DNA from 2 places in the Sporosarcina sp. SAFN-015 genome. Region 2 is predicted to be linked to the other one. Evidence: riboswitches for the same ligand, from Rfam matches in the RefSeq annotation. Region 2 holds a riboswitch; the other holds the start of a gene.

Region 1 (10,776 bases), on a different contig from region 2:
TGGGCGTCTAGATTGGGCACATAATAACGCGGGCATTGGTGCACCATCCAAACCGATTGCAGAAACGGAGACTGCAGACTGGGATCGTTGCATCCAAGTTACGCAAACGAGCTTGTACTTATCGTTGAAGCATCAAATCCCTGCGATGTTGAAATCGGGTGGCGGAGCGATTGTCAACACGGCATCGACGTCCGGCTTGCTCGGATCGGAAAACTTGGCTACTTATAGTGCGGCGAAATGGGCGGTTAATGGGCTGACAAAATCGGTGGCACTGGAATACGCTAAAAAGGGCATCCGCGTCAATTCGATCTGTCCTGGCATGACGTTGACATCAGCTGTAGAAGCATGGGCAAAAGAAGTGCCGGAGCAGGCGAAATATGTAGAGAACGATATTCCGCTTGGACGTATGGGGCGTCCTGAAGAACAGGCCCAAGCTGCGGTTTGGCTCTGTTCGGATAAAGCTTCCTATATTACCGGGGTGAATCTAGCTGTTGACGGGGGACAAACTGCGAAATAGGAAGTCGAAAAATAATCCATCCTTGAGTTGTACAAGCTCATGTAGGATGGATTATTTTATTTATACAGGGTTTTCACATCTTCATTCTATGATGAGAATCCATTTTTAATCTTTCTGAGCAAAAGTTGAGAAAAAATGTGTTAAGATATTCAAATAGTTTTTCGCAATCAACTAGGGACTTTTATCAATCAAAGAGGCGAGCACCTATGATATTAAGAAATGTATTACTTATCGTTCTTGGCTTTCAAATCGTCATTAACGCAACCCGTCCAATCATTACATTATCCGCATACGACATGGGTGCTTCCATGTTGGAAATTGGGATATTGACAGCGTCCTTTGCCGCGTTGCCGCTGTTAATCGCTGTTAAGGCCGGGAAATTAACGGATGCAATTGGAGATCGCCTTCCGGTCATTCTTGGTTTGCTAGGGATGGCGATCGGGATGTTGGTTCCTTACTTATTCGAATCGATTTGGGCATTATACGTCAGTCAAGTTTTTGTAGGTTCCTCTAGTATATTTATTGCTATCTCTTTACAAAATGTGCTTGGCAATCATGCGACAAAGGAAACACGGGATTATTATTTTAGTATGTTTGCATTAGCTGTTGCCGCAGGGGCATTCGTTGGTCCCGTAATGGGTGGTTATTTATCTGAGCATTTTTCTCATTCTGCCGGTTTTCTCGTATCTATGATTATTTGCATTCTTTTAATCGCTTTTGCTTTTTTTATACCAGTCGTACTGAAGGAGCAGCCCGCAGAAAAAGTAAGTCTTCGTTCTTCGTTGCAGCTAGTGAAAGAACCTCTCATTCAAAAAGCGTTATTTTCAAGTGCGCTTGTGCTGTATTCAAAGGACATTTTCGTTGCTTACTTTCCGCTGTACGGAAAGGAAATAGGACTCTCAACCTCTACAATTGGTTGGATCCTTGCCATTCAAGGATTGGCGACGATGATTGTCAGGTTTGTTTTGCCTAAATTACTGCAGCTGTTTGGTCGCGAAGTTGTTTTATTCAGTTCTATTTTGCTTGCAGGTTCTTCTTTTCTCGTTTTCACTTCATCTAGTAACATCATTCTTTTTTGTGTTTTTAGCTGTCTGATGGGGTTTGGATTAGGGTGTGGTCAGCCGATTTCTATGACGACAACCTACAATGCTTCGCCAAAATCGCGTACGGGTGAAGTTCTTGGTATTCGATTAATGACCAATCGGCTTTCTCAATTCATTGCACCGGTCTTTTTCGGGGCGGTGGGCGGCTGGGTAGGTGTAGTATCTGTCTTTTATGTTAGCGGAGCTTTCCTAATCGGCGGTGCGTTTGTGATGAAGCCTAGAAAAAATAAAGGTGAATCAGAAACGGAATAGGTATAGTTTGGTGATACATTATTAAAAAAACAATCCATCCCCGAGGATAAATGCTCGAAGGATGGATTGTGTTAATTAGATGGTTACTTCTTCATTGTTAGACAGTGCACGTTCTAGCGAATATAGTTGTTCTTCATTCAACGGAATCATCGGCAAGCGAACGCCGCCGACTTGGATTCCTTTAAGATTCAACGCTGCTTTTACAGGTGAAGGATTCGGGGCTGCAAAGAGTGCTTTCATCCTCGGCAATAGTTTGCGGTGATTGTTGGCAGCCTCTACTATATTGCCGATTTTGAAATTGCGGATCATCGTTTGCATTTCATTCCCCAACACATGAGCAGATACAGAAACGACGCCTGTTCCGCCAATTGATAGCACTGGAAGCGTTAGCGCATCGTCGCCGCTATACAATGAGAAACCTTCACGTGTACGTTCAATAATTTCAGCCATCGCGTCTAAATCACCGCTCGCCTCTTTCACGGCAACAATATTTGGAATTTCCGACAGGCGGATCGTCGTTTCGACTGACATGTTGACAGCGCTGCGCCCTGGAATATTGTACAGCATGACCGGTAAAGAAGTGGCCGCCGCAATCGTTTTGAAGTGTTGATATAACCCTTCCTGGCAAGGCTTGTTGTAGTACGGAGTGACAAGCATGATGCCATCGACGCCTGCATCTTCTGCATGCATTGTCAGTTCGATTGATTCTCTCGTGTTATTCGAGCCAGTTCCGGCAATGACCGGGACTCTTCCGTTCACCACGTCCACTGTAAATCTGAACAACTTCACTTTTTCTTCGTTCGATAATGTAGGGGATTCACCTGTCGTCCCTGCTACTACCAAGCCGTCTGATCCATTTGCGATTAAGTGATTGATCAAGCTCCTCGTTGCTTGGAAATCAATCTCACCATGTGCATCAAAAGGAGTTACCATTGCTGTTACAATTTGTCCGAAATTCATTGTTTCTCCACATCCTGTCTTTTATTTTGGTAAATAAAATAGAGGGAGAAGGGCAATTGAAAAAAAGAACACAAAAAGCAACAACGAGGGCTCGTTGTTGCTTGAAATAATGAAATAAATTATTTCTGTGCATAAGATAGCCCTCCATATAGTTTCCTATATGACAATCCTGGACTTATTCAACCCAGAACCAGCTTCGAGATAAATGAGAGTCTCTCCACTTCGGCAAATTCCCCTTTCCACAATCTTCATAGGATCTCATTGTCCTCTGATTGTGTACTGATGGTCTTTGCGCCTCTATCCTTACTTCAAAACTTGCGAAATAAGATATTATTAAATTAACTATCACTTTACAACGAATCATGCGAAATTGCAAGTGAAACGTGAAAATAATGTGAATTTATGATTTGCCAAGTATATTATTAAGGCCTTTTTACTATATTTCGAGGTGTTAGTAGTAGACTCAACTCATTCGGCCGTCTTAATTTTTACATCGCCAACGCCGATGTCGAGGGAAATGTCTATGATCGTGTCTGCTCCTGAATAGGCGTCATTGACATATACGCCATCGTTTTGTTTCGTGAAGTCTTTCAAATCAACCCTTCCAATCCCTTTTGAAACATTTACTCTAACGCCGGTCTGTTTCGGAAGGATAATCGTTACGTCGCCAACTCCTAAGTCAAAATCAGCACGGAAGCCTTTATTCCATTCGCCGCTCAGATCGATGGTGGAATCACTAACACCGCTGTCAATGGAAAGGCTATTTAGCTGGAGTCCTTCAAGGTTCAAGGTCGATTTTGAAACACCCATGTCAACGTTCAAATCGATAGGAATTTCATTTGTCAATTGGAGATCCCATTCGTTATCGACGTTGCGTTTATTGAAGCCGAATATTGTTCCTGAGCCTTGCTTAATTTTGACGAAGCCGACGTCCTTCCGAGTCTTATATGTTACTTTCGGCTCCAGTCGTTTGTGATTATAGGAAAACTCCCCGCTGACCCATTCAGGGGCACCACCTTGGATGTACAAGTTGCCAACTCCGAAGTCAATATCCACATTCAATGCGTCGGCATTGTCTTTTTCAATTGAAATATCATTTCCACTAGCTTTTGCAAACCACTTGTTATACCCATACGTGCCGAAGACGACTAAAATAACCGCCAGCAGTGTGGCCCATAGAAATTTGTTCATATCCATTCTCCTTCTGTCCCATTTTATTCTATTCTACCTTATTCAATTGAATAACTTACCAGTCGTATGTTTGATTTTCACCTACGTCTCAAGGCTGAGGGGAATTGCATTGCTCTGTTTCTAACATGTTTTGTCCCGTTCGTTAATATATTGGTAAAAAGAGTGACGGAAGGATGAGGGAATGAGGCGGGTGTTTCTATATTCAGCAACTGTGTTTGTCGGTATTGCACTGGGCATCATCATTACAATTTTAATGGAGTCCTAATCATTCATGAAAAAACAGAGCCTACAGCGGCTGCCTTAGGTTCTGTCTTACATATACATAAATCCTATTTACATATTTTTTGATTCCAAGTCAAAGATTCGTGATTTAATGCTCATGAGTTCCTTTGAGACAGCTTGTCCTTCGGAAATGCGCTGGCTAGTTTGGTGCTCAAATTGACCGCCAATTTCTTCTAAAAGATGATCGACTCGATCAAACCGGCTATGCATTTCTGATTTTAAGCTGCCAACATCGGATTTAAGATCACTCATTTCCGATTCAATATTGTCGACCTTGGCGTTTAAACTACCCATCTCCAACTTTAACCCTTCAAGCAATTGAAGTATCCTTTCCTCCATCTCTATATCCTCCTTTCCATATCGTCTGGTGTCTACGTAATCGTGGTTAGTCTGTTGTTTATAGTATACAGTAAATGTAAAAGAAAGTCTATTCCGACAAGAACGTTTGTTCCGTGTCATTGTAGTGCTTTGAAACTATGATATTTATTTAAAATCATAAAAACTGTACACTTACCTCTTGTCCTGTCTGTAAATTGACGTACTCTATGGAGACGGGGGAATCGTGAATCCAAACCGCGCACTTCCCTTGTCAATCAAAGGGGAGGAGGTATGGACATGTCGTTATTTTTTGAAGATGAAATAGAGAAGGTAAAGGGGAAACTCAATCCTTCGGAGTTAGAGGAAATGATGTCGCAGGACCCTCGCCTGAATGGACAATTAGATGAGCTTCGCGCTTTTCAACGTAGATACAGAGCGGAACAGCTGGAAGCTTCACGCAGACGTCAGACATATTATTATCATGCTTGAGTAATCAATGCAGCCCGCCAATCATTCAGTCGATTGGCGGGTTGTATTGTGGATTCTGTTTCGGGGAAGCTTATTGGAGGAGACTTGCTTTTTCTTCAACTGCTTGGACAACGTCATCAATTGACATGCCTTTCATCGTGATGACAGGGAAATTGAATTCATGTGTATTCCCTTCGTTGAGTGCTCGGACGATTCCGATGTCATAGCCGGTCACGTCTTCGTCCGTTGTAAACATCTTTGCTTCATAGCCTTTTGCTACCAGTGCATTCATGACGTCTTCATAAGGCTGTTCAACAGCAATTTTCACCATTTTCATTTTCCTCCTTTCATTCATATCCAAAGTTCTACAATACGGTTCCCTGAATTGATGGATTTATGAGTGAAGGTGTGCAAATCTCGGTTAATCGAAGGGCCGCCAATTGGTGAATGGTTGAGCTGTGCGATTACCCGAATACTACTGTAAGATTAGAAGTAGCTTTATCGGAATACAAGATATGGAAAGGGAGGAACTGAAAATGATTCATAAAATCGGACAAATTATGTTGTATGTAAACAATCAAGATGAAGCAAAAGCGTTTTGGACCGAGAAAGTTGGTTTTGTCGTAATTTCCGAGCAGGATAATGGTCAAGGAATGAGATGGATCGAAATTGCTCCGACTTCGGAGGCAGAAACGAGTATCGTTCTGCATAATAAAGAGCTTATCGCTAAAATGCAGCCGGAATTGAATCTTCAACCTCCTTCGCTGCTATTATTCACGGAAAACCTCGATTCACTCTATGAGGAACTACAAAGCAAACAAGTGAAAGTTGGCGAACTGGTCACCATGCCTACAGGCAGAGTGTTCAACTTTGCTGATAATGAAGATAATTATTTTGCAGTCTTAGAACAGAAATAATCGCACTTGATTATGAATAGGACAACTTAGAAATAGGAGTTGAGAACGATGACAGAGAGCAAAGGTTTCGGATGGCATTTCGATAACAGTTACACTCGGCTGCCGGAGCCATTTTACGCAGAAACCAATCCGGAGGAAGCTCCTTCACCAGAGTTAGTCATCTTCAATCACCCACTGGCGGAAGCGCTCGGTTTGGACGCAGAAATATTGCAAGGCAAAGAAGGAATAGATATCCTTGCGGGAAACAAAATTCCTGAAGGCGCTGCACCAATCGCACAAGCTTATGCAGGGCACCAATTTGGACATTTCACAATGCTCGGAGATGGACGAGCTGTGCTGCTTGGCGAACAGATAACGCCTGAAGGAAATCGAGTCGATATTCAGTTGAAAGGTTCTGGCAGGACGCCATTTTCGCGTGGCGGCGATGGGCGGGCGGCACTTGGTCCGATGCTTCGTGAATTCATTATGAGCGAAGCGATGCATTCGCTCGGACTCCCGACGACGCGAAGCCTTTCAGTCGTCGTAACAGGAGCGCCGGTTTATCGTGAAGAGACGTTCGAAGGAGCTATTTTGACACGTGTTGCGGCAAGCCATATCCGTGTCGGCACGTTCCAATATGCGGCTGCACGCCAAGTCGTCGAAGATTTACGGACGCTTGCAGACTATACCATTGAAAGGCATTATCCGGAAGTGGCAAGTGACTCCAATCCTTATGTATCCTTTTTTGAAAAAGTGATGGAAAAGCAAGCTTCATTAGTGGCAAAATGGCAGTTGGTCGGCTTCATCCACGGTGTCATGAACACGGATAATATGGCAATCAGCGGTGAAACGATCGACTATGGACCATGCGCCTTCATGGATACGTATGATCCGGCGACCGTCTTCAGCTCCATCGATCGTGAAGGGCGTTATGCTTATGGCAATCAACCCGGAATCGCCGAATGGAATCTAGCGCGTTTAGCAGAGACGCTCTTACCGCTCTTCGATGAAGACTCAGAAAAAGCGATCGACATCGCGCAACAAACATTGTCGGGATTTGCAAAGCTCTATCACGGGCATTGGCTGACAGGCATGAGAAGGAAGCTCGGCTTGTTCAATGAAGAAGAGCAGGATATAAAGCTCGTGAAGGACCTGTTGAACATAATGAAAGACAATCAAGCGGATTATACGAATACGTTCCGTGCATTGACAGTAGGGGATCTGAATATGCTGCCGATGTGTAAGACTCCGGAATTTAACGAGTGGCACGAACGCTGGAAGGCGCGGCTTGAAAGACAGCAGAAGTCCGAAGTAGAAGTGAATCAACTGATGCGTAAAAGTAATCCATCCATCATCCCGCGCAACCACCGTGTAGAGGAAGCCTTGGATGCAGCGATCGAGGGCGACTTCGGCGTAATGGAAAAATTGCTGAACATACTTGAAGATCCGTATGCCTACACAGCCGAACAAGAAAAATATGTCGCACCGTCCGCCTCAACTACGCCATACAGAACATTCTGCGGAACATGATGGCGGCTGAGGGCTCATAAATCAGAATAAGCGCTCATAATATACGAGGGAATATGCTCATTAACTCCAAAAAAGACCAAATCCATAAGCGATTTGGTCTTTTTTGACGAAACTTAAACCATTTTCTTCCGTATATAGAATAAGCAATCAAATGGGGTGATCGTTTGTCATATATAATTCTAATCTTTTCAGCAATCACAATCCTTGTCACTATCCATTTACTGACGAAGAACAGAAAGTTGCGGAAGCAATTTCGGAAAGAATGGGAAACCGGCATGTTTAGTAGGCAACGCGAAGCTTCGGACTCCGTGTCCTCGTACTGGGAGAATAAGAAGAATAGCATTTCCAACTATGATGGTGTCGATTTGCTCACATGGCATGACTTGTCGATGGACCAAGTTTTCGAAAAGATCAACTATACACAAACGAGCGTCGGATCTGAGTATTTATTAAATCAGCTAAGGGATATCACGCTTTCCCTTGACCATGTCGAACGAGATGAAAAACTGTACATAGTATTGGAAAACAATCAAGAACTCCGTGAGGAAATCCTACATACGTTGTCGAAGCTTGGTAAGCGGGACTATACGGATTCTTCTTCATTTTTCTATGGCAAATCCAACAAAACGCTTAAGAATCCAAACGTTTTTCTCTTTCTGGCACTCATGCCGGTTGCTTCGATCATCTTATTGTTTTTCCAATTGAAATGGGGCCTCCTTTGTCTTTTTCTATCATTTCTTGTAAATGCATTTACATATTACCGTCATAAAAACGCGTTGGAATACGGCCTGCATTCTGTTACTTATGCCGCCAGCATCATCAATACAGGGAAGAAACTGTCGACAATGCAAGACGCTTCAATTTCCGAATACACGAATCGGTTGAAAGCTAATTTGAAACCGCTCAAAAGGATTTTGCTTCTTACTAATTTCGTTTCGATCGGCAATAAAGGAAGCGGTGAATTCGATGTCATTTTCGAGTATATCCGCATTTTATTCCTCATCGATTTTATTTCCTATAGCAAGATTATTGACGCAGTAACAAAACATAAAGAAAATTATCGGGAAGTCTGGCAAGTGATCGGAAAACTGGATGCCGCGGTGGCGGTCGTTTTTTATCGCCACACACTCACTTCCTACTGCACGCCGAATTTTACCGATTCGGAGGAAATCTCTTTCACCAACATGGCGCATCCGTTACTTGATGAACCTGTCACCAACAGCTCACGTTTAGGAAAATGTACGCTGATTACTGGATCGAATGCGTCCGGAAAATCGACGTACAGCAAGGCGGTCGCCATAAATGCCATATTGTCGCAAACGATTCATACTGTACTGGCGAATAAGTGGTCAATGAAACCAAGCTTTGTTGCAACGTCAATGGCTGTGCAGGACAATGTGCTGCAAGGGGATAGTTACTTCATTGCTGAAATTAAATCGTTGAAGCGGATTATCAAGTTTCTTGAAGAAGGGAAACCATGCATTTCGGTTATTGACGAACTTCTGAAAGGGACAAACACTGTGGAACGGATCGCCGCATCCGCAGCTATAATGAAATGGCTTTCAAAAAGCAAAGGGATCAATATTACAGCTTCGCATGATATTGAATTGACCGAAATGATGAAGCATACCTATGAAAATTATCATTTTACAGAGACATTCAAAGATGGCGATATTCATTTTGATTACAAGATTCGTTCGGGTCCGTCCACCTCAAGAAATGCGATAAAGCTTCTGGAAGTGTTAGTTTACCCCGAGGAAATCACCGATCAAGCAAACCGTTTAGCAAAGGATTTCATGAATGAACGCGAGTGGGAAGTGCTGACGACTTGAAGATATTAGGATCTATTTCGCCCGGGGATTTTCTCCGGGCAATTTTTTACATAATTTTTGAACCTTTTCGAGTTTACGCAGTCTAATGTGTAAGAAGGGGAATGAGGTGTTGGGAATGGATGAGAAAGAGATAAGTGAAAAAGCGATACGTGGGGACGATGAGGCCTTTCTAGCGCTCATGCAACTCCATAAAGAAGCTCTCCTTCGAACAGCGTTTTTCTTCTTGAAAAATGAGGCGGATGCGTTGGAAGCACTTCAAGAAGTAACATATCGGGCGTATAAAAAAATTCATACGGTCAGAGAACCGGCGTATGTGAAGACTTGGCTTATCCGCATTATGATGAACTATTGCCAAGATCAGTTAAAACGAGGAAAACGGTATGTCATAACTGGAGAAGTGGACGAAGCAATTGGGAGGAAAGACGAATACCGATTGGAATTGACTGAAGCGCTGGCCACCTTGAAACCAGACGAACAGCAATTGATTTATCTAAAATACTTTCAAGACGTGAAAATAAAGGAAATCGCGGAACTAGCGAGCTTACCGGAAGGCACGGTCAAATCGCGGCTGCATAACATATTGCGATCGTTGCGAAGCCACTTCGGGGACAAAGGAGGAATGGATCATGTTTGAGAAGGAAGAAAGAAAACTATTGGAAATGAAAGATCAGTTGGATGAAATCCATCTTCCCTTAGACGAAGCAGATGATGCAATTCGCCGAGGCTTTGACCGAGCGAGACGTGATAAGGTGAAAGCGCGGAAGAAGCGTAATAGGATTTTGTCATTAGCTGTAGCCGCGCTTCTATTCTTTACATTTGTCACATCCATCCGTGTGTCTCCGGCATTTGCAAACGCGGTTGCGTCAATTCCAGGCATGGAGAAGTTCGTGGATTTAATACAGTTTGATAAAGGATTGGAAGGTATCTTTAAAAATGACTATTACCAAAAAGTCGATGCGGTTCAAACGGAAAATGGGCTGACATTGACGATAGATGGTGCAATTTTGGATGAGACGGGGATTAATATTTATTACACACTTAAATCAAAAGATAAGTTGAAGTCACTTTCTTTGGGAACAGTTGATTTAAAGCATGAAGAGGGGATTCCACCAAGCGGCATTTCTTATGGAGGTATAGATGTTTTTGATAACCCTAAGGAAGTAGCTAATCGAGTTACGTACCACTTTGAAAGTCCCATGAAATTCAAGAAATTATTATTCACACTGGATATGGATGTTTCATTCCAAGGGGAAGATATTTCGTTTTCATTGCCATTTGAATTACAGGAGAACGTAAAGCCAGGGAAGACTTTCGTGTTGAATGAAGAAATCGAGGTTGAATCGCAAAAACTAACGATTGAGGAAATCACCATTTATCCTTTACGTGTAGCTGTAAAAGTTGATTTTGATGAAGCAAATACGAAAAAA
Region 2 (14,143 bases):
AGTTACGAACCTCATCACGGATATTTATTATTACTTTGGCAAAGCAGATTCTTATTCAAGTGGCAACCTAGTTGAGCTAGTTATTATAATGTTTTCGCCGATTTTCATTAACAAACGATTTTTTTATCTAGTTACATCAGGATTGATCTTAAAATACTTACTGGTAGGAGTATTCATACAGGACCCTGTCATATTATTCCCAGTTATTATTCTTATCATATTGGCAGGTATATCTTATATTCTCCTACACCGAATCTTAAGATACGTTACAGTATTAAAAACTTCTTATGACGAGCAATTAGCTGGTATGGTGAAAGGAGTCATCGCCACATTAGAACTCAAAGACCCTTATACACGTGGACATAGTGAGCGAGTGGCGGAGTATGCGATGAGTCTTGCAAAAGCAACAGGGAAAGTAAATGATTCTGAATTACATTCTTTTTATTATGCATGTCTATTGCATGATATCGGTAAAGTAAATATTCCTGACACTATTTTGGCGAAACATGGTAAACTTACAGAAGAAGAATATGAAGTTATTAAAACCCACCCTGTTGTAGGAGCTAAAGCAATTGAAGATGTAGAAGGAATTGGCGATAATCTTGCCGTCGTTTATCATCATCATGAAAGATGGGATGGCAAGGGTTATCCGGATGGGCTTGTGGGAGAAGAAACACCTTTAGTTGCTCGAATTACAGCTGTGGCAGATGCCTTTGATGCAATGACTTCTACTAGATCTTATCGACCAGCGCTTCCTTTTGAAGAAGCATATACACGAATCATTGACGGAAAAGGATCCCAGTTTGATCCTGAATTGGTGGAAGTTTTTAAACAAGTGTATCCAGATTGGATAACAATCTCTAAACAATATTTAAAAGACCATACACCAAAGGAGGGATGCAAACATGAAAATCCGTAAGCTTAAGAAAGTTAAAGTGACATGTTGGTGGTGCTTCTTAATTCCCAAAGTTTAAGGAATCCTACCAATAGGATGCTATCTGATAGCATCCTATTTTCATTTTAAAGGGAGGTGGAGCTAAGTTTGAAATTAACATTGCTAGCACAATTCACTTTATATCCTTTAACCATACAAAAAGATAAGAAGAATTATATCGTGGAAGAACCTGTTTCTGGTGACTTTTTTGAAATGCCAGTTATATGTATAGAAGCGATTGAAAGAATAAATAAAGGCCAGACATTAGGGGAAATCGAAAAAGAGCTGCAGAAGAAATATCCAAATGAAAACGTAGACATGATCGAATTTGGCGAACAGCTTATTGAATTAGGTCTTGTTGAAAAGATAGATGGGGAAAGTATCATTCAAAAAAAAGAAATTCAAGCTTCTGGTGGTTTTACATGGCTCCCCCCTTCTGTCGGACGTTTCTTTTTTAATGGGATAATGAATAAGATTTATGTCATTTTAGTATTGATCAATCTTTCGCTTATCATGTGGAACCCTGGATTATTCCCACATTATCAAGATATATTTATATTCGATTCGATGATGTTCAATATCATTACTTACATGCTGATTTCCCTCGTATTAATCTTCATCCATGAGTTTGGACATATTTTGGCTATAAGATCCTATAATTTACCCGCTGCATTAGGGATTGGGAACAGACTTATCTTTGTTGTTTTTGAAACAGACTTAACATCAGCATGGAGACTGGCGCCAAGGCAAAGAAATATCCTCTATTTTGCCGGTATGTCATTTGAACAAGTTTGTGTTTTAATCGCATTAACAATACAGCTTCTCTTTCCGGAAGGGAATGCAATTTTAATAGGGATACTTAGTATAGTCGTTTTTGATATTTTCATAAAAACAATCTATCAATGCTGTTTCTACATGAAAACTGACGTATATTACTTCGTTGAAAACATAACTGGATGTTATAACTTGATGGAAAGTGGGAGGCAATATTTAAGTAAATGGCTGCCATTTTTAAGAAGGTACTCTAGGGATGCCGAGACGTTCGATGGAGAGCAAAGAGTTGTACGTATGTACAGCGTATTTTATATCGGCGGGATTTTGTTATCACTTAGTCTACTTGTCTTTTACTTCCTGCCACAAGCCTATTATGCTTACTCACGAGTTCTTTCTAATCTATTTCATTCTTCGACTCCATCCGCTTTTTGGGATGCCATTGCTTTTCTTGGACAGACAGTATTGTTGTTAGGTCTATTTTTGTATTCGAAAAGAAAGGTATAAATTGAACGCACAGTTGCCATAATGTACACACAGGGAGCCAATCAAGGACTTATGATTGGCTTCTTTTTTACGGATTAATATGGTTTATCATTTTAAATTTATTACATAGCGCGCTTGGAAAATAATTCCGAAAAAATCCCTCAGTTAAAATTTTACGTGATATAAAACTACGTGATAAAATAAATTGAATTTAATTCCAAAAGGAAGTGGAAACCGTACAAGAAGGCCGTTATTACAAGTTACCTATTGCCCAAAAACGTATTTGTTTTAAAAACTAAACAGTTTAAGAGGTGTTCGAAGATGATAACGGATAATAAAGAGCAAACAATATTTAATCATGTTGGAAGCAAAATTATGACAGATAGAGAAATTGACATTGTCGCTAGATTAGAGGAGCCATTAGTAGTCGTTTTAGGAAATATTTTAAGTGACGAAGAATGCGATGAACTGATCAAATTGTCTTCAGATAGAATGAAACGCTCAAAGATTGGAACAACACGCGAAGAAAATGAGTTGAGAACAAGTAGCAGTATGTTTATCGAAGAAAGTGAAAACGAAATTGTGGAGAGAATCGAAAAGAGAATCTCAACGATTATGAACATACCTATTGAACATGGAGAAGGCCTTCAAATCCTACGGTATACTCCTGGTCAACAGTATAAGGCTCATTATGATTTCTTTTCATCAACAAGCAAAGTAACAAACAATAGAATTAGTACACTCGTTATGTATTTAAATGATGTTGAAGAAGGCGGAGAAACCTATTTCCCTAAACTGAACTTTTCAGTATCGCCTAAAAAAGGGACTGCAGTCTACTTCGAATACTTCTATAACGATCAAGATCTAAATGATTTAACTTTACACGGCGGTGCACCTGTTATCACTGGTGAAAAGTGGGTCGCAACGCAATGGATGAGGAAACAAAGAGTTAGGTAAATACAAAACCGTCCCGACAAATCATGTCAGGACGGTTATTTTTTTACATAAACATTCCGGCGATGGTACCACTCATCAAGTTGGCGAGCGTCCCAGCCAGAACCGCTTTCATACCAAGCTTAGCGACAACACCGCGTTGATTTTCCGCAAATGCGGTCATACTGGCTATCAAGATTCCAAGAGATCCCACATTGGCAAAGCCGCACAATGCAAATGTCATAATGGCTACCGTCTTGTCAGACAATGAATCGATCAAAGGCTGGAACGACGTGAAAGCTACCATTTCGTTTAATACAACCTTTTGGCCAAGCAAGTTACCTGCAGTTAATGCTTCCGACCAAGGGACTCCCATCACGAAAGCGAGTGGGGAGAAAATATAACCAAAAATCTGTTGGAGCGACAGCTTTGGATATCCGAACCATCCACCGATGCCTCCAAGTAAACCATTAAACAGAGCCATTATCGAAATGAAGGCGATTAGCATGGCGATAATAAGACCCGCCATCTTTAAACCTTCCATGGCACCTCTAGTAATCGCGTCAATTACACTCGGTTTTACTTCATCAGCTTCAGTCGCATTAGATTTCTCCGGATCCACTATATTCAATGGCGTTTCAGTTTGGGGGATCAAAATTTTTGCGAAAACGAGTCCAGCTGGCGCGGCCATGAAACTAGCAGCGAGCAAATAATTGATTGGAATACCAAGTGCTGCATATGCAAGGAGCGTACCGCCGGCAACGGAAGCCAATCCGCCAACCATGACCGCAAAAATTTCTGATCGTGTTAATGTTTTAATATAGGGCTTGATGATGACCGGTGCTTCTTGAACGCCTAAGAAAATATTTGAAGCAGCCGTCAGCGATTCAGCCTTACTTGTCCCAAGGAGCTTTGAAAGTCCTCCTCCGATAACACGGACAAAAAGTTGCATAATCCCGAAATGATACAATACAGAAATGAGTGCTGTTACAAATATAGCCATTGCAGCGACACGGATACCGAAAATGAAACCGGTAGGTTGGGAGGCATCCGCCAATCCACCGAAAACGAACATCAATCCTTCATTTCCGTAATGGATAATATTCCTGACCCCTTCCGATATTTTTTCAAGCACTATTCGGCCGACTGAGGATTTGAGCACGATATAACCAAACAGAATTTGCAAAAGAACCCCAATACCAACGATTCGATAGTTAATCTTCTTTTTATTTTCGGATAATAGAAATGCAATTGCCAAGATTACAAGACAGCCTAACAGGCCTACTAATATATTCATAATCCTTTCCCCCGTTCCAAACTAAACTCATTTACACTTTATGTGTAATCGGTTACACGTAATTTACCATATCATTTTATCGACTGTCAATGTGAATTTAAAAACATACCATTGACCAAGTTATGGATTGTTGTTATGTTGATGTAAACGATATCACAATTGAGGTGCTTTATGGCTACAATCAAAGACGTGAGCAAACTGGCCGGTGTCTCCGTGGCAACCGTCTCCCGTTTTCTGAACAAGAATGGATATGTTAGTAAAGAAGCGGCGCAAGCGATTACAGAGGTAATTGAAAAATTGAATTACAGACCAAATAATATTGCTAGGAGTTTAGCAGGGAAAAAGACAGCGACTGTCGCCCTAATGGTTCCAGATATCTTAAATCCATTTTTCCCTGAAATTGCCCGTGCGGTAGAAGATGCGGCACATGAAATCGGTTACACAGTCATGCTTTGCAATACGGATAATGATCCTGATAAGGAAGCAAAATACATCGAGACACTTATCCAGAAACAGATCGATGGCATTATCATCTCTTCTTATACAATTAAGCCAGATCAGGTGGCTAATCTGCAAAAGCACTCTATTCCCGTCGTTCTGATGGATAATGCTTTTCCAGGGCAGGATATCATTTCTCTTCTTGCTGATAATCGAGGCGGCGGCATATTAGCGACACAGTATCTTGTCGAGCAAGGTTGCCGGAAGATCGGACATATTTGCGGTCCAATGCATATCATCTCCTCTCGAGAACGCACTTTAGGATATGAGGAGGCTTATAAGCAGACAGGACAATTCATGCCAAGTCTCATTACTTACAGTGATTTCACAGTGAGGGGCGGTTACGATTCTATGAATGAGCTCCTTAACGCCCATCCCGATCTTGACGGCATTTTCGCCAGCAATGATTTGATGGCTGCAGGCGCTGTTAAAGCATTGATAGAACGAGGCATCAAAGTGCCAGAAGATGTGAAAGTCATCGGTTTTGACGGGATTCATATGGAAATGATGGTGCCGGAGCTATCGACTATTGCACAGCCCATTTATGAGATCGGTAAGACGGCAATGGAGTATGTCGTCGCGTTAATTAATAAAAAATCTATCGATGTAATGAGCAGACGCTTCCCAGTAAAATTGATGGAAAAACAATCAACAAAAAGATGAGTTCCTAATATGGAACTCACCTTTTTTTCAAACTTCCACTTTCTTCTTCGAAGATATTTCCATTATCAATGATAGCAAAACACCGACAAGCAGCCCATTGCTGATAATTGGCTGCACAAGAACAGGAAATACGCTGAATGCCACAGGTGTAAGAGTCATGACACTTAATCCTACAAGAGCAGGTATGGTCAGCCGGTATAAGGGAATCTCCTCTAGCGGCAACTGCCGAATATTTTTCACCGCATTGCCAAACAGCTGTAAATAAGCGACAAATAATACGGCATCCCCAATACTCGTCGGCATCATTGAGAAAAACGAACCGAGCATCGGTACGAGTCCCATCACAATAAAAAGACTTCCACCTATAATGAAGGGCAGTCGCTCGTAAATTCTCGTGCTCTCCAAAAAACCGATCGATGATGTATATGGCCCGTAGGGGATGAGGCCGAACAACCCTGCAATGATCGTATGAAAACCTGTCAGAATAAAAGAACTGCGATATTGGCGAGCTGAAGTCTTCGTCTTTAACAACTTTTCAATTGTTGTAATAGCTACCAATGAATTGGCCATATTAATCAGTCCGGCGAGAAAAGCGGTCAGGACAATACCGATGTCCATCCGGAATGCTCCCCAAGGTAAAAACGGGAGGAGCGTAGACGAACCACCGCTCACTTGTACACTTGTTGTAATTAAAAGGCTATGTGCAATCCAACCAACCATCATCCCAATCAAAATAGAATAATTCCCAAGTTTTCCGAATCCTTTCGTTGCAAGTACTAATACAAGAACTACAATTCCGATCGATAGCATGGCGATAGGTGCATTAATCTTCCCTTCCTCATCAATTCCAAGCATCCCTTTAAAGAACACCATGATCAGCTGGCAAGACAATAAAAACAGATATACCGTCAAGACGATAGGGTTGAAGAGCTTCTTCAAGGTACCCGCAAATCCGAATGCACCGAGAAGAATCGTCATTATTCCCGCGAGGATGATACCGAGCGCAAGACTGCCACCGACCTCTGCATAACTGAGTCCGACAGCAGGCGCTGATGCACATAGACTGAGCACCAATCCCCACCACACTCCTCCATGGCCTTCCATAAGAGGATACTTATGACCCAATACCGCCTGCAATATACTTGCTGCCCCTGTAACGATGAAGGATGTCCGGATAATGCCCGCTATTTCCATGTCAGGCAACTCAAATGCGGCACCTACAGACAACGGAACGACAACCGTATTGGCAAACATGAAAAACAGCCATTGCACCCCGGCTAGCGATAATGCCGGCTTCGATAAAGAGTTCATTCAATTTCCTTCTTTCTAAACGGAGAAGAGTCTGACACATTTCGTCAGACTCCAATCCAAAGCTTATCTACCTAATGTATCCACTAATGTCTCAATGAACCGGTCCCGATCCACTTCCACGCACACATTGACATTTGGCTCTTTCTTCAGCCAGCCTTTGAAATCACAAACCGTCTGTCCGTCACATAAGTCGCTTTTCGTTTCCACATCTACGTAGTGCAGTTCTGTACGTACGAGCGATTTGTCGAGAGCCACCCCTACAGCAAGCGGATCATGCATCGCGCATGCACGATTCCCAGTCAATTGAAAATGACGGTTCATGTAATGGGTAGTTGATTCTTGCACGAAGTCACGGACGGCACCTGCATTCATCCGCTCAATATCCGCTTCCGTCAAGAGTGTTTGCCGCGTTACGTCCAGACCGACAAGTGTAATTGGAATACCGGCATGAAGAACAATCTTTGCTGCCTCAGGATCGATAAAAATGTTATATTCCGCGGTAGGAGTTATATTGCCAGGTGAACTCACAGCTCCTCCCATGATGACTAGCTCCTTCACCCAATCTTTCAATCGTGGTTCTTTACGAATTGCAAGCGCCATATTTGTCATTGGTGCCAACAAAATGATTGTCAGCTCGCCCTTGTACTTTGCCGCCTGTTCAATAATGAAGTCAGGAGCGAACCCGTCTTCATTCACTACTATTTCCATCTCTTTCAACGCGCCGCCAATTCCGTCATTCCCATGGACGCTCACTTCAAAATGAGGATCTCTCAACAATGGACGGTTAGCGCCTTTAACGATAGCTACATCTTCCCTGCCAAGCAACTTCATCACTTTTGTCGTATTAACGGTCGCTTGCTCTAGTGAAGTATTGCCGTTCACTGTCGTAATGCCAACAATATCAGCTTGTCCACTTTGGACTGCCAAACAAAGACCGATAGCATCGTCTATTCCTGTATCCACATCGATAATTACTTTTTTCATGCTTCCTCTCCTCCTACCTTGTTTGTTTCGAGTAAGGCTGCAATACATTCTACTGCAGTCGCCATACCATATTTAAGTGCATCAAGATTAACGTGATATTTGGCGTTATGCCATGGGAAATTCTCTTTCTCCGTCGACCCAGTACCCCAATACATGAAGACGGACGGCACGTGGCTCGCGACAATCGAAAAATCGTCTCCGCTCATATATGGATGCTCTACTTCCACCACTTTATCATCGCCAAAAGCTGTTCGGATTGCATTGGAAACGACCTCTGTCATCTCTGGATCATTCCAACATGCCGGATACCCCCGGTTATATTCATATTCATACGTCCCACCCCAAAAAGAAGTCACCGACTGCAACAGCGCCTCGATCTGCTGTTCAATACGGTCCTGCGTTTCCTTCTTGATCGTGCGGACAGTTCCAGAAATGTCCACGCGATCACACATAACATTTGAAGTGAAACCACCGTTCACTGTTCCATATGTAATGACCGCAGGATCGAGCGGCGAGGTTTGACGGGACACAATATTCTGCGTTCCTGAAATGAATTGGCCCGCCATCGCTATAGCGTCGATCCCTTGCTGTGGCGCTGCCGCATGGCCACCTTTCCCGATCAGTGAAACAAATATTCTATCTGTATTTGCAAGCATATACCCCTTCTTCATTTCAAACTTTCCCGGTGTCAGAAATGGATTAGTGTGAAGGCAGATTGCCGCATCCACTTTCGGGTTTTCCAAAATTCCCTCATCGATCATTAATTTCGCTCCGCCAGGATGTACTTCCTCAGATGGCTGGAACATCACCTTCACAGTCCCTTTCCAGTCGGCTTCCCGCTCTTTCAATATAGTTAGAAGACCGAGCCCGACCGTTACATGTGCATCATGGCCACACGCATGCATGACACAAGACCGGGTGGATGCATAGTCAAGTCCTGTCTGTTCATCGATTGGAAGTGCGTCGATATCGCAGCGGATCAGAATAGTCTTTCCAAGCTCCGCTCCAGTCAATTCAGCACAAACCCCTGTCTTTGCCATCTTCCTATAAGAAATTCCGAGCCGTTCCAATTCTTTCACAATAAATGCTTGCGTTTCGTACTCCTCTTTACTAAGTTCTGGATGCTGATGTAAAAATGTATAAGTCTCCTTTAAATAGGACTCTAAGTTTTCTTCGATATAAGATAATGAAATATGCTCCATCCTACTGACCTCCTATCCTACAATTCATCCAGGAAAGGCATCCCTTCCTGGGCTCCAAATTTCGTCACAGCCTTGGCCGATGCATTTACTGAAAATGTAACCATGTCAGTAATCGACCATCCTTTTGTCACGCCAACCGCTAGCGCTCCATTAAACGAATCACCTGCTCCAGTTGTATCGACCAGCTCTACTTTGGGCGGTGGAACAACTTTCAATATACCGTTATCTAAATAGGCGCACCCTTCCGCTCCAAGTGTGACGAGAAGGGTTTGATCATGAACAGTTTGCCATTCATCCATTAGTGCCCTCAATTGATCGCGAGATGTAAAGGAATGTCCAGTCATCATTTCAAACTCTGTTTCATTCGGCGTCAAGAAATCGACCAATCCTAGCAGTTCAACAGGAAGAATCTGTGCGGGTGCTGGATTCAAAATTGTCGTTACGCCATTATATTTCGCCACTTGCAAGACTTTAGCAACGGTGGCAAGCGGAATTTCCAACTGTGTCACAAGCACATCTGCACTAGCAATCACTTGCTCAATCCGCTTATCGATCTTATCGGGAGTTATGGCAAAATTTGCGCCAGGCACGACAGTGATACAATTGTCGTGGTCGACGGAATAGATATTCGCAATCCCTGTCTGCACTTCGTCAATTGTTTCTACAAACTCCGTATCAACATCATTTTCCTTCAGCTGCGAGAGAAGACTACGACCAAACTCATCATTTCCAACTGCTCCAACCATTCGGACTTCACCGCCAAGTCGTGCCGCGGCGACTGCCTGATTGGCACCTTTTCCTCCAGGCAAATACGTAACCCGCTCGCCCAAAATTGTTTCTCCCATCTTCGGAAGCCGTTCCGCTGAAATGACGATATCCATGTTAATGCTGCCAACGACGACTATTTTCTTTTTCACCCAATCACCTATTTCATCCTTCATTCGGAAATCCATTAATGTGTAACCGATTACACATTTAGGATACCATACGTCAATCACCTCGGCAAATTGAATTTCGGGCATCCCCAAATTTAATACTCCAATCAATTTTTATAATTAATTGCACCGTTCCTATTGGCGATACATGATATGATTGGATATAGAATAATCAAATAATTAATCTAGTTTACAAAGGGGGCTGGATTTTCACATGTTCACAAAAGATCAAACGGTATTTGTACTTGTAGATGTTCAAGGCAAATTGGCTAGAATTGTGCATGACAGCGAGGAGTTAATCGATAATTTGAGGAAGCTGATCAGCTGTTTGCGGATTTTGAATGTGCCAATTATTTGGCTCGAACAGTATCCAGATGGTTTAGGGTCTACTGTAGAAGAAGTGGCGGAACAATTGGAAGGACTTACACCAATTCCTAAAATGACATTTAGCGCTTATAAAACTGAGGCATTTAGGAATGCACTGCTAACAACGCAAAAATCGCAAATCCTTATTGCGGGCATCGAAACGCATATTTGTGTTTACCAAACAGCTGCCGATCTCAAAGAATCGAATTATGATGTACAAATCGTTGAGGATGCCGTATCTTCCCGCACGTTGGCAAATAAACAACTTGGACTAGAAAAAATGGAGGCACTTGGCATTTTTGGAACAAGTGTAGAAATGGCTATTTATGAATTGCTAGAATCAGCGGATGCGAAAGAGTTTAAACAAATCTTAAAAATTATTAAGTAGCACATCTGAAGAAGTTGATTGTGTAATGTTTTACCATTGCATTATGAATAATATTGTCCTATAATTTATTCATTAATTTAATACTCCCATTCACCGATGGGATAGAGGCTGCTGCTCATAAGAGTAGGACGGACGAGATTCTCTGAGATTGTTGACTCCGTTTGAAAGGATGAGTTGCCGAAGTGTGGATAGATCATTGGCTATCCATGCTGGTGATGTTTTCGAATAGGAACATCATTGTCACGTTTTTAACGTGGAGAACTATCTTCGGAAGGATTTACGCATTTATCCAACAGCCGTCGATTTGCCTTGATGGCTGTTTTTTAATTTGGGTAAACTATGTAGATGTAACAACCTTCCGTCATAAAGAGGAGTGGACAACATGGAGAACAAGTTAACAACTACGAATACGCCTCAATTGAAAAGAACATTGAAAGCCCGTCACCTGATGATGATTTCTCTTGGAGGCTCGATTGGAACGGGGATTTTCTTGGCAAGTGGCGGAGCAATCCATGCTGCAGGGCCAGGAGGGGCATTGGTTGCGTATGCAGCTGTAGGGATCATGGTGTACTTCCTGATGACGAGCCTTGCGGAGATGGCCGCTTATATGCCTGTGGCAGGATCATTCAAAGAATATGCTACACGATTCGTCGATCCGGCATTCGGATTTGCAATCGGCTGGAATTACTGGTATAACTGGGCGATTACGATTGCTGCGGAACTGGCAGCGGTTGTATTGATCATGAAATTCTGGTTTCCTGATAGCCCTTCGTTCTTATGGAGCGGACTTGCCCTTCTGATCATGTTCGGCATCAACTATATGTCTGTTAAAGGTTTTGGCGAAACCGAATTCTGGTTTTCACTTATTAAAGTTGTAACGGTCATCATCTTCATCATTACCGGGTTTCTAATGATTTTTGGCATTATGGGCGGCGAAGCGATCGGCTTTTCGAACTTCACGTTTGGTGATGCACCGTTTAACGGAGGATTCTTTGCGATCCTTGGTATTTTCATGGCAGCAGGGTTTTCTTTCCAAGGTACGGAATTGCTTGGTGTCGCTGCCGGTGAAAGTGAAAATCCGGAAAAGACGATTCCCAAAGCGGTAAACTCTGTTTTTTGGCGCATCCTTCTTTTCTACATCTTTGCGATTTTCGTCATCGGGATGATAATTCCGTATACGGATGCACGATTATTGAGTGAGTCGGTTTCTGTCAGTCCGTTCACACTCGTATTTGAACGGGCCGGATTTGCATTTGCTGCTTCTGTCATGAACGCCATCATTTTGACTGCGGTCTTATCTGCTGGTAACTCGGGTATGTATGCATCTACCCGAATGCTTTGGGATTTGGCGCGTGATGGGAAAGCGCCAAAGTTCTTAGCGAAATTAGATAGAAGAGGCGTGCCGGTCAATGCGTTGATCGCTACGACATTAGTCGGTTCCCTTGCCTTCCTTTCCACTTTCTTCGGAGACGGTACGGTGTACGTCTGGTTGTTGAACGCATCAGGGATGGCTGGATTTGTTACATGGCTCGGAATTGCAATCAGTCACTACCGTTTCAGAAGGGCCTTTATTGCACAAGGCAGAAATCTCTCGGATCTTCCTTATCGCGCAAAATGGTTCCCATTCGGTCCTTTGTTAGCTCTGGTCCTATGTATTTTCATCATTGCCGGCCAAAACTTCCAAGCCTTTACTGGCGGTAACATCGATTGGAACGGCGCACTCGTTTCCTATATAGGTCTTCCTCTTTTCTTGATCGTTTGGCTAATTTATAAAGTTAAGTTCAAAACAAAGCTGATTCCATTAAAGGATTGCGACTTTGAAAGTAAATGATGATATGTAAAACAGCCGAATGAGTGAGGTATCCCCCTCTCCATTCGGCTGTTTTTTATATATTATGAATGGGTAATCGGCGAAAAAAAGAAGCATGCCCTCTCCATTAGGAGAGAACATGCTTCTTCAACTGCAATATGTCAATCGTTTAATTGTACATCTGCATCTTTAGTGTAGTTATACTGAGAAGGATCGACAGGTGTATATCCTTTTGGCGTATAAAATCTCAATAAGTCACCATTCACGACTTTATCGGAAAGCTCCAATTTATAATCCACTTCTTTTTTCAAAGCATTGGCACGCTCCATTTGACGCTCGTCCAGAGGCAAGCCTGTTTGATTATCATAAAACTTTTCATTGATTGAATCAATCGTCGGGCTGATAAAATCGCCATTTCGGAACGGGACGACTTCATTATGCTCTTCCGAGAATAAATCGGAACCGAATTGAACAAAGTCTTTCGTGTCAATTCCAAGCAAATGTAATAACGTCGGAAGAAGGTCTGTCTGGCCACCATACGTGTGGTTAATGCCACCTTTCATTCCAGGAACATGTATGAATAATGGAACGCGCTGCAAGTTCGCACTTTCATAAGGTGTAATGTCTTTCCCTATGATTTGGCCCATCGCTTTTTTATGATTCTCTGAAATACCATAATGGTCACCATACAGAACAATGACCGAGTTATCATATAAGCCTGTTTCCTTTAATCGAGTGAAGACTTTTTCAATTGCTTCATCTGTATACCGCGCAGTTTGGAAATAAGCGTCCACACTGGTGTCCCCAGTCTGTGCTTTATCGATGGTCACCAAGTCTTGGTTCATAGCATACGGATAGTGGTTTCCAACCGTAATGAATTTCGTATAAAAAGGTTGCGGCAATGAAGCGAGCATGCTTTCAGATTGTTCATAGAACGGTTTGTCCAATAATCCGTATTCGGCCATGTCGATAGGAGAACTCGTATCATAATAACTCGCATCGAAGAAATGGTCGAATCCAAATTCTTTGTAGATGGTATTTCGATTCCAGAAGCTTCCGTTATTCCCGTGGAAGACAGCAGATGTATACCCATAATCCTTTAAAATGCTTGGGGCGGCTTGGTACGTATTTTGTGCTTTCGTAATAAAAGCAGATCCTTGGGGCAATCCGAATATGGAGTTCTCCAACATGAATTCCGCATCGGACGTTTTACCTTGGCCCGTTTGATGGAAGAAGTTATCGAAATACGCTGTATTCTTATCTTTTGTTAATGAATTTAAAAACGGTGTAACTTCTTCCCCGTTCAATTTATAGTCAATCAAAAAGTTTTGGAATGATTCTAAATGCAAATAGATGACGTTCATTCCTTCGGCTGCACCAAAATAGGTTGGATTCGGTTCGGCGTAAGCAGATTGTGTATAGTTGATCACTTCTGTGAGATCACTGCTATCCGCCAAAGCTCTTTGTGATGACGCTGCCGCCGTTTCCACCGAGTCATAAATCGTGTAATTATACATCCCTAAATATTTCACAATATAGTTTCGATCAAAACCTCGAGTCAATAG

Evidence for each region. Region 2 has a riboswitch for lysine ahead of ACR65H_RS10785 (amino acid permease). Riboswitches for the same ligand answer to the same signal wherever they lie in the genome.
Region 1: it holds a riboswitch for lysine, as region 2 does, so the genes downstream of both, dapA (4-hydroxy-tetrahydrodipicolinate synthase) here and ACR65H_RS10785 (amino acid permease) in region 2, are expected to answer to the same signal.

What each region holds. Positions count from the first base shown of each region.
Region 1 covers NZ_JBPFDR010000002.1:209,841-220,616, forward strand. The annotation lists gene ACR65H_RS04030 (glucose 1-dehydrogenase) at 1-517, shown strand, start outside; gene ACR65H_RS04035 (MFS transporter) at 724-1,872, shown strand; gene dapA (4-hydroxy-tetrahydrodipicolinate synthase) at 1,948-2,832, opposite strand; lysine riboswitch at 2,962-3,140, opposite strand; gene ACR65H_RS04045 (toast rack family protein) at 3,301-4,023, opposite strand; gene ACR65H_RS04050 (hypothetical protein) at 4,357-4,644, opposite strand; gene ACR65H_RS04055 (hypothetical protein) at 4,921-5,112, shown strand; gene ACR65H_RS04060 (YkuS family protein) at 5,183-5,422, opposite strand; gene ACR65H_RS04065 (VOC family protein) at 5,628-6,008, shown strand; gene ACR65H_RS04070 (protein adenylyltransferase SelO) at 6,057-7,517, shown strand; gene ACR65H_RS04075 (MutS-related protein) at 7,682-9,349, shown strand; gene ACR65H_RS04080 (sigma-70 family RNA polymerase sigma factor) at 9,465-9,983, shown strand; gene ACR65H_RS04085 (DUF4179 domain-containing protein) at 9,976-10,776, shown strand, end outside.
Region 2 covers NZ_JBPFDR010000005.1:118,340-132,482, forward strand. The annotation lists gene ACR65H_RS10735 (HD-GYP domain-containing protein) at 1-919, shown strand, start outside; gene ACR65H_RS10740 (PqqD family protein) at 1,043-2,212, shown strand; gene ACR65H_RS10745 (2OG-Fe(II) oxygenase) at 2,513-3,148, shown strand; gene ACR65H_RS10750 (NupC/NupG family nucleoside CNT transporter) at 3,192-4,421, opposite strand; gene ACR65H_RS10755 (LacI family DNA-binding transcriptional regulator) at 4,593-5,582, shown strand; gene ACR65H_RS10760 (uracil/xanthine transporter) at 5,610-6,893, opposite strand; gene ACR65H_RS10765 (nucleoside hydrolase) at 6,957-7,877, opposite strand; gene ACR65H_RS10770 (M20 metallopeptidase family protein) at 7,874-9,079, opposite strand; gene rbsK (ribokinase) at 9,097-10,101, opposite strand; gene ACR65H_RS10780 (hydrolase) at 10,229-10,768, shown strand; lysine riboswitch at 10,863-11,040, shown strand; gene ACR65H_RS10785 (amino acid permease) at 11,151-12,599, shown strand; gene ltaS (lipoteichoic acid synthase) at 12,740-14,143, opposite strand, start outside.